Rheinheimera salexigens: one gene and its partner. The protein of the gene in region 2 interacts with the protein of the main gene of each other region in a pairwise test. Links are inferred from orthologs where the notes say so. Each region holds a gene or a part of one and is shown on either strand. Other genes may lie near its edges.

Region 1 (4,350 bases), 1.6 Mb from region 2 along the record:
TTATTTAGTTTGGCCAATATGTTTAATCCAGGCACCTTCGATTTAGATAACATGGACAAACTTAACACCCGAGGTGTTAGTTTATTTATGACATTGCCAGGCCCTGGCGATGCGTTGCAAAACTTTAACTTAATGCATAATGCAGCCAAAAAATTGGCCAGCGAGTTTTCAGGCCAAGTATTAGATGGTCAACGCAGCGTGCTAACCGTACAAACTGTGCGCCATTATGTCGATAAAATACGTGAGTTTCAGCGTCAAAAGTTGATCCATGGTTAACCGTTAATCACTGCTGCTAGCCTTATGAATAAAACGGCAGGTTATTTCCCTGCCGTTTTTGTTAGGTTAATATCAGTGATGCTTTTTTAAGAGTATCCCCATCATGTCTCAGTCTCTTGTCTTACAATTACAACAATTACGTCAGCAATTAGAGCAATATAGTTATCAATATTATGTGTTAGATCAGCCAACGGTGCCTGATTCAGAATACGATCGATTATTTCAGCAATTACAACGCATTGAGGCTGAACATCCAGAGTTAATTAGCAGCACGTCACCCACTCAACGCGTGGGTGCTAAGCCATTAGCCAAATTTAGCCAGGTACAACATCAGATACCCATGTTATCGCTGGATAATGCCTTTGATGACGAATCATTCTTTGCCTTTACCAAACGCATCGCCGACAGCTTAGATAGCAGCGCGGAATTTAGTTTTTGCTCTGAGCCGAAATTAGATGGTTTAGCCGTCAGTATCCGTTATGAAAATGGCGAATTAGTGCAAGCGGCCACTCGTGGTGATGGAAGTACCGGTGAAAATATTACCACAAACGTTAAAACTATCCGGGCCATTCCGCTGCGTTTACAAGGTGATGTACCAGAAGTATTAGAAGTGCGCGGTGAAGTATTTATGCCACTGGCCGGATTTAATGCCATGAACGATGCAGCGGCTAAAGCAGGGCAAAAAATATTTGCTAACCCGCGCAATGCCGCCGCAGGCAGTTTACGCCAATTAGATGCCAAAATTACCGCTCAGCGACCACTAATGTTTTATGCTTATGGTATAGGTGAAGTAATTGATAGCAACAAAAAGTTAGCGACAGACAGCCATTACCAACAACTGATGCAATTAAAGCAATGGGGTATGCCAATATGCCCTGAAGTACGCCAAGTCAAAGGCAGCCAAGCGGCACTAGATTATTATCAGCATATTATGCAGCAGCGCGATTCATTAGCTTATGAAATTGACGGCGTGGTTATTAAAGTGGATTCATTAGCGCAACAGCAAGCCTTGGGCTTTGTTGCCAGAGCGCCGCGCTGGGCCGTTGCTTTTAAGTTTCCAGCCCAAGAGATGCTTACCAAGTTATTAGCCGTAGAATTTCAAGTGGGCCGCACCGGCGCTATTACGCCTGTTGCCCGTTTGGCGCCAGTCAATGTCGGTGGTGTTACTGTTAGCAATGCCACCTTACATAACCAAGATGAGATAGCGCGTTTAGGTATTAAAGTCGGCGATCAAGTTATTGTGCGCCGAGCAGGTGACGTGATCCCGCAAATTGTCTCAGTGGTGTTAGAGCAACGCCCTGATGATGCCAGTGACATTGTGTTTCCAACCCAGTGTCCTGTTTGTGATTCTCATATCGAGCGCATTAGCGGAGAAGCTGCAGCCCGCTGTAGTGGCGGTTTATTCTGCGGCGCGCAATTAAAAGAATCTATTAAGCACTTTGTCTCGCGTAAAGCGATGGATATAGATGGCTTTGGTGATAAGTTAGCCGAGCAATTAGTTGAACAAGGGTTAATAAAAACCCCTGCCGATATTTACCAGCTAGATATGCCCAGCTTATTGGGTTTAGAGCGCATGGCAGAAAAATCGGCGATGAACTTGCTGCATGCTATTAGGCAGTCAAAACAAACCACGCTTGCGCGCTTTATTTATGCCTTAGGTATTCGTGACGTGGGCGAGGCGACAGCTATAAGCTTAGCTAATCATTTTACTACGCTACCGGCTATTCAGCAGGCAAGTATCGAGCAGTTACAACAAGTAGACGACGTGGGCACTGTCGTAGCCGAGCGCGTGCAGAGCTTTTTTGCCGAAGAGCATAATCAAACCGTGATCACGCAGTTATGCCAAGCGGATATCCACTGGCCAGAAATAGCTAAATTAGAGCAGACGGAGCAGCCCTTAGCCGGTCAAACCTTAGTGTTAACAGGTACCTTAACCAGTATGGGGCGCGATGATGCTAAAGCTAAGCTACAGCGGTTAGGCGCTAAAGTATCGGGCTCTGTCTCGGCGAAAACCCACGCGGTAATCGCCGGTGATAATGCGGGCTCTAAATTAGTCAAAGCCAATGAGCTAAATGTGACTGTTTGGAGTGAGCAAGAGATGCTGGATGTATTTAATCAGTATGGAGTAAATTAATTGGCCGATTTATTAAATTCATTACTAAACGAGTGGGGCAGTTTGTTTCGGCCTTATGTACGAGATATCGCCTTAGCAATGGTTGCTACTTGCTTAGTGGTATTTGGTGATGACTTAAACCGAGCCGTTAGACGGCAAATTGCCCATATGCACTTTTTTTGGCGTACCAGTATTTTTATACTACTTTGTGCTTTTGGCTATGGTGCCTTAACCATATTGTTAACCCCAGTGGTGGCCAAGCAATTAGCTAAATTTAGTAATCAGTGGTTACCTTGGTTTTGTTTAGCCATATTTATAATACTAGGCAGTTTGGCCCAGCGCAGACGCCAGCTATGAAGTATTTAGTATGACGCTCTCGCTGTGAAAGAATATAATATATTTCCAGTCTTAGACGATCATGGGCTGCATAAAGTGCCTATGCGTTTATATTGGTTATTATTGCTATTGTTGCGGCCCTATATAAGCTGGGTGTTAGTGCTAACCTTGCCCGAATCGCAACGCGATATATTGTCGTTAATCTATCCGTTGCAATTCGACTTTATCATAGCTTGCGCCATTGCCAGCCCATTATTACTGATATTAGCCGCGATTAGCCAACGTAAACCCAAAGGTCAAGCGTGGTGGTTTCAAGTCTGGCGGCACAGCCGAATCATATTATTGCTGGTGGCGATAATTGATTTATTGCTAACCATTAAACACCTGCCAGACCAAGTCATGCTAGATGCGCCATGGCGCATACTTGCTCCTATCGCAATAAGTGTTGGCATCTTGTGGCTAATGCGCTCGCGTACTTTAGGTTTAGTGTTTGCCGAATGGCCAACTGCTGAAGATAAAAAGAAAACAGCTAATAAATAAACTAACCAAATCACAGTGGCCTAAATATTTCTGTCGCAATAGCATTAAAATAGCGCTCAATTTTTGCATTGTCGGTATTAATTTGCATGGCAATGGCGATTTTTTTATCAGGATAATAAGCCAGTAGGGAGTTATAGCCTGGAAAAAATCCATGATGACGATAACAGCTGCCGAATTCTGTTTTTATTATGTTAATGCCCAAACCGTAACCGAGCACTGGGCCTAACGTATTTGGCGGCTGTTCAGGTTTTGCTATAGATGTCAGCATTTGGTTTAGTAAATGCGGCGTAATAGCCTTACCCTCGAAAAGCCCTTTGGCCCAACGAACCAGATCTGATGATGTGCTAACGATACCGCCACCGGTCCATTCAATTGATGGATGAAACACAAGTTGGTTGTCTGCAATCACCCGTTTTGGTATACCGAATAAACGCCGACTCTGCCTAGCATAGCCTTGCACTATGCCAGGGATGTCGCGGCGATGAAGTGGAACAGTATCGGTTAATTGCAGCGGTATTAGAATGCGCTTAGACAACTCATGATAATAACTGTGTGAACTGGCTTTCTCGATAATGATGCCGATGAGTATGTAACCAGTATCACTATAATGGAACCCTGTGCCAGGCAAAAACAGCGGCTTGCGATCTAGCGCGAATTGCAGCAGTTTATGCGGTTCAATGGCTTGAGCTGGATTGTCAGACTTAAGGATGTTCTTTATATAGTTCGCAAAGTCTGTACCAGTGTCATAAACATGATCGATAATACCGCTGCTATGATTCAGCAAATGACGTAAGGTAATGACGTTATAATTTGGCAACCGACAAAACCAGTCCGCGTCTACAAACCACTTAGATATAGGTGTATCAAGTTCGACTACGCCATCAGCCACCATACTAAGTACCACAGCGGCAACAAAGGTTTTACCAATGCTACCCGCTGGCATGCGTGCATTACAGGTCATAGGTATATGTGACTCTTTATCTGCAAAACCACAGGCATGGCTAATTAGACTGCCATCAGGCAGAGAAACTGTCGCGGTCACACCTGGCAGTTGCTCTTTGGTTTGCTGGCTAATTTGATATTGT
Region 2 (4,838 bases):
AGCTTTAGCCAGCGCCTGATTAGGGTCGTCTTGATAGTCGCGGAATAATTCAAACTGATAAAATTGCGGTTCAGCATCTGGCATCGTTAACGCATACCGCACTTTATAGATCAGTTCATATTCTGCTACTTGGCCGTTTGGAAATAACGATAAGGTTCGCCGTTCTAATGAGTCGCTTACCAGCTGCAGCATAGGTGCAGTTTGTTGCATGCTATCCAACAACTGCACTTTATTATGCTGTAACTTAGCACTGACTAATTGAGCTAATTCTGAGTGGCGATCACTTTGAATATACATAGCTGGAAAATGGCTTAGCGGTAGGTTACCCCGTAAATGAAAGCCACAACTGGTGAGCAGTAAACTGCTCGCCAGTATCAGTAAGCCTAACGCGCGGGCCATATTAGCCAACCACCAAGTTAAGTAACTTTCCTGGTACATATATCACTTTACGAATAGTCACACCTTCTAAGTGGCGACCCACATTGTCATCTGCTTTAGCGCTATTTAGCACACTTTCTTGATCGGCACTGGCAGCAACTGTTACTTTACCGCGCACTTTACCGTTCACTTGCACCACTACCAGCTTTTCATCTTCAACTAAGGCGTTAGTATCGACTACTGGCCATTGGCTTTGCTCAATATGTTGTTTTTGGCCAAGTTGCTGCCATAAATATTGCGCTACGTGCGGGATCATAGGGTTTAACATTTGTAATGTGGCTAATAAGGCTTCTTGCATAACAGCACGGTCTAGCTCGGTGACTAAACTGGCTTTTTGTAGCTTATTAGATAATTCCATCACTGCCGCAATAGCAGTATTAAAGGTATAACGCCGACCAATATCATCGGATACTTTAGTAATGGTTTTATGTAGCTCGCGGCGTAATATTTTTTGCTCAGAGTTAAGTGCGGTTAAATTAAGTTCAGCCACCTTACCGGCTTTAACAAAATTAGCGACTAGGGCATAAACGCGCTTAATAAAGCGATGTGAACCTTCAACCGCAGAGTCAGACCATTCTAACGTTTGCTCTGGTGGTGCGGTAAACATCATAAATAAGCGTACGGTATCAGCACCGTACTGATCGATTACTTTTTGCGGGTCAATACCGTTATTTTTCGACTTTGACATCTTGCTCATGCCAGAAGACATAACCGGTTGGCCATCGCTGGTTAAAATTGATGATGTTATACGGCCTTTTTCATCGCGTTGTACCGTAACATCTTGCGGTGAAATCCATTGTTTACCACCATTGTCTGTTTCACGATAAAAAGTTTCAGCTAACACCATACCTTGGCATAACAGGTGTTTAAACGGTTCATCAGAGTTGACTAAGCCAACATCACGCAACAACTTATGGAAGAAACGGGCATATAATAAGTGCAATATAGCGTGTTCTATACCACCAATATATTGATCAACCGGTAACCAGTAGTTAGCTTTGGCTGGGTCTAGCATGGCCTTATCACTATCTGGGCTACAGTAACGGGCGTAGTACCAGCTTGATTCCATAAAGGTATCAAAGGTGTCTGTTTCGTGAAACGCTTCCATGCCGTTATAGCTAGTTCTGGCCCATTCAGGATCAGATTTTATCGGCGAGGTAACGCCATCCATTACCACATCTTCCGGCAACAGCACCGGCAGTTGATCTTCTGGCACTGGCACTTGACTACCATCAGCTAGGTTTAGCATGGGGATAGGCGTACCCCAATAACGCTGGCGTGAAACGCCCCAGTCACGTAGACGGTAATTTACTTTTACTTCGCCACGGTTATCAGCTTTTAACTTAGCCGCAATAGCGGTGAAGGCATGCTCGAAATCTAAACCATTAAATTCTGCCGAATTAATTAAGATGCCTTTGTCGGTAAAAGCTTCAGTGCTGATATCGCTAAGTTGATGACCATTCTCAGGGCTATCTTGAACAGCATCAGCAGCTGTGATTACTTGTTTAATGGGTAAATTATATTTGTTAGCAAACTCATAATCGCGCTGATCATGTGCCGGTACAGACATCACTGCACCAGAGCCATAATCCATTAATACAAAGTTAGCTACCCATACCGGCACTTGCTCACCGGTTAATGGATGCACGGCAAATATACCCGTAGCACAACCTTTTTTGTCTAAGGTTGCCAACTCTGCTTCGGCCAATTTACCGCCTTTACAGTCGGCAATAAATGCCGCTAATTCAGCATTGTTTTTTGCTGCGGCTAAGGCTAAAGGGTGTTGTGCCGCTACGGCAACATAGGTAACGCCATACAGGGTGTCAGGGCGGGTGGTGTAAACCGAAAGTTGCTCACTACTATTGGCAATATCAAAAATGATATCAACGCCTTCAGAGCGACCAATCCAGTTTTTTTGCATGGTTTTAACTTGCTCTGGCCAACCGTCTAGTTGGTCTAGGTCGGCTAATAGTTGTTCAGCATAATCGGTGATCTTGATAAACCATTGGGCTAATTCACGTTGCTCAACTAAAGCCCCTGAGCGCCAACCGCGACCATCAATCACTTGCTCGTTAGCTAATACGCACTGATCAACCGGATCCCAGTTTACGGTGGCCATTTTTTTATAGACTAAGCCTTTTTCATATAGCTTAGTAAAAAACCATTGTTCCCACTTGTAATACTCTGGTTTACAGGTGGCAAATTCGCGATCCCAATCATAACCAAAACCTAAGCGTTTTAGCTGGGTACGCATATAGTCAATGTTTTCGTAGGTCCACTTTGCTGGCGCAGTATTATTATTAATAGCGGCATTTTCTGCGGGTAAACCAAAGGCATCCCAACCCATAGGCTGCATAACATTTTTGCCTTGCATGCGCTGAAAACGACTCACCACATCACCAATGGTGTAGTTGCGCACATGGCCCATATGCAAGCGACCGCTGGGATAAGGGAACATAGACAGACAGTAAAATTTTTCTTTGGTCTCGTCCTCTGTCACTTTAAAAGCTTGGGTTTGTTCCCACTCTTGCTGCAGAGCGATTTCAATCTGCTGCGGGTTGTATTGTTCTTGCATTAAGGTCTTCCAAAAAATGGGGTTAATACAGCTGCTGTTATTGCAGCAAAAAGTACCTATAGCATACCGCAGCAACGTATTGACAACAAGAACGGCATGGTTTTAAGGCTAACTAATGTGCGGGCGTAGATTAATTAAATATTGGCTTAGGGTTAGATATTATAATTGGCTTAAAAATATCGATAAGCTGCTATTTATCATCAAAATATCCTTGCTGCGTAATCGCTAGTACTTGCTTCTTATTTAGCGAAGGCTTACTGTCTTGAATAGAGTGAAATTAGCCATTTTAATTAAAGTGTAATTAACAAAAATCTAGCGTAATACACTTATCTAGTCACAAGGATGCAGGAATATGGTAGGCAAAACGGCTTTTAAATTCGGCTTGGTTGGCATTGCTTGCTTTATGTTGGGGCTGGTTGTTGCAATCATGTACCAGCAATATGATTATTATAAATGGCAAATGAAAGTTAAAATTCATGAGTCAATACATGTTTTAGAGCAATTAAAACAAGTAGATAGTTATGACGCTGCTTTACTTAGAATTAAACGTAATGTTGCCTGCGAAGTAGAAAATTACCAATTAAGAAACCAAGAGGCAGGTTTTGCTGTTGACCAAGATTTTATTAATTCAACGATGGAGCAAATTAAACTTAGTTGCGACCAGTAACCTACTAGCTAAGGTTTAAAAGCAGTTGATATAGCTGCTTTTTTTTATTCAAGAACTATACTGATTGTAGATGCCTTTTCTATGTAATTTTTCGAAGCAATTATCGCTAAGTAATTATCTTTAAACAACAATGTCTAAGGAATAGTGAATGCAAAGTCTAAAACAAAAGTATCAGCAATGGTTAACTGATTTTACTGCTACCTTACAACAGGCTGAAGAGCAGCAGCTTGAAAATATGATTGATGTTATTGAGCAATTAAAAGCTTATTTAAAAGCGGGTCGTGATTTAAGTGCATACGAAACCCAGTTGTTTGTCGAAACCTTAAAGCGGCAGTGGCAAGAGAATGATCAAATTGATCACCAGTCAGAAACTCCTTTAATTGAAAATACACCCGCTGCAAGCGCAGCAACTAGCAGTATACCATCTACCAGCAATGCAGAAACAAGCACTGCACCGTCATTATGGCCTGAAGCCTTATGGCAAGAGCTCAGCTCAATTACCGATAAAAGCCAGGTGGAATGGCAAGAGTTAGCCCAAGACTTTAAACATAACGGTGTTTATTATCAGGGTGAAATTGTCGGAATGGCCCGTTATCGCTGCAGTAAGTGCTTACAGCATATTGATTATACTCACCCAGCAGAGCTATTAGCCTGCAGTCAATGCGGTGGGGTGCAGTTTCATCGTGAAGGTTTGCCGGTTTAGATTGTCTTGACATACCTGTATTGGCAGTGGCGATTTGCACGGTAATTTGCTAGAATTCGCGGTCATTTTGCCAGCTTAAGTACCTAATATGCTCAATTATTTAAAACAACATTGGTTTTCAAATATACGTGGTGATGTGCTTGCCGCTTTAGTGGTCGCCTTAGCTCTGATCCCTGAAGCCATTGCTTTTTCAATTATTGCCGGTGTTGACCCGAAAGTCGGTTTATATGCGTCGTTTTGTATTGCAGTTATAACCGCTTTTGCTGGTGGCCGTCCTGCGATGATCTCTGCTGCTACTGGCGCTATGGCGTTAGTAATGGTGACCTTAGTTCGCGAGCATGGTTTGCAATATTTACTGGCAGCAACTTTATTAACCGGTGTGCTACAAGTTGTTTTTGGTATTTTTAAGCTGGGCGATTTAATGCGCTTTGTGTCGCGCTCAGTGGTAACGGGCT

What was found. The genes of interacting proteins can lie anywhere in the genome.
Region 1: the proteins of leuS (region 2) and ligA interact in binary tests that used the Escherichia coli proteins (3 or more experiments, as listed by UniProt). The link is inferred for Rheinheimera salexigens from one-to-one orthologs.

What each region holds. Positions count from the first base shown.
Region 1 is NZ_MKEK01000001.1:1,549,061-1,553,410, forward strand. Bases 1-2,894 are described here. They hold ligA (NAD-dependent DNA ligase LigA), read left to right. Parts: upstream 1-379; coding sequence 380-2,410; downstream 2,411-2,894. Other genes in these bases: zipA (cell division protein ZipA), read left to right, coding at 1-276; BI198_RS07155 (DUF3392 domain-containing protein), read left to right, coding at 2,411-2,746; BI198_RS07160 (DUF2919 family protein), read left to right, coding at 2,771-2,894. Also shown: more of BI198_RS07160, read left to right, coding at 2,895-3,265; BI198_RS07165 (serine hydrolase domain-containing protein), read right to left, coding at 3,276-4,350. UniProt on the Escherichia coli protein: DNA ligase that catalyzes the formation of phosphodiester linkages between 5'-phosphoryl and 3'-hydroxyl groups in double-stranded DNA using NAD as a coenzyme and as the energy source for the reaction.
Region 2 is NZ_MKEK01000001.1:3,144,469-3,149,306, reverse strand. The notes cover bases 201-3,358. They hold leuS (leucine--tRNA ligase), read right to left. Parts: upstream 3,014-3,358; coding sequence 401-3,013; downstream 201-400. Other genes in these bases: BI198_RS14505 (LPS-assembly lipoprotein LptE), read right to left, coding at 201-399. Outside these bases: more of BI198_RS14505, read right to left, coding at 1-200; BI198_RS14495 (hypothetical protein), read left to right, coding at 3,366-3,680; BI198_RS14490 (zinc ribbon-containing protein), read left to right, coding at 3,829-4,383; BI198_RS14485 (SulP family inorganic anion transporter), read left to right, coding at 4,472-4,838.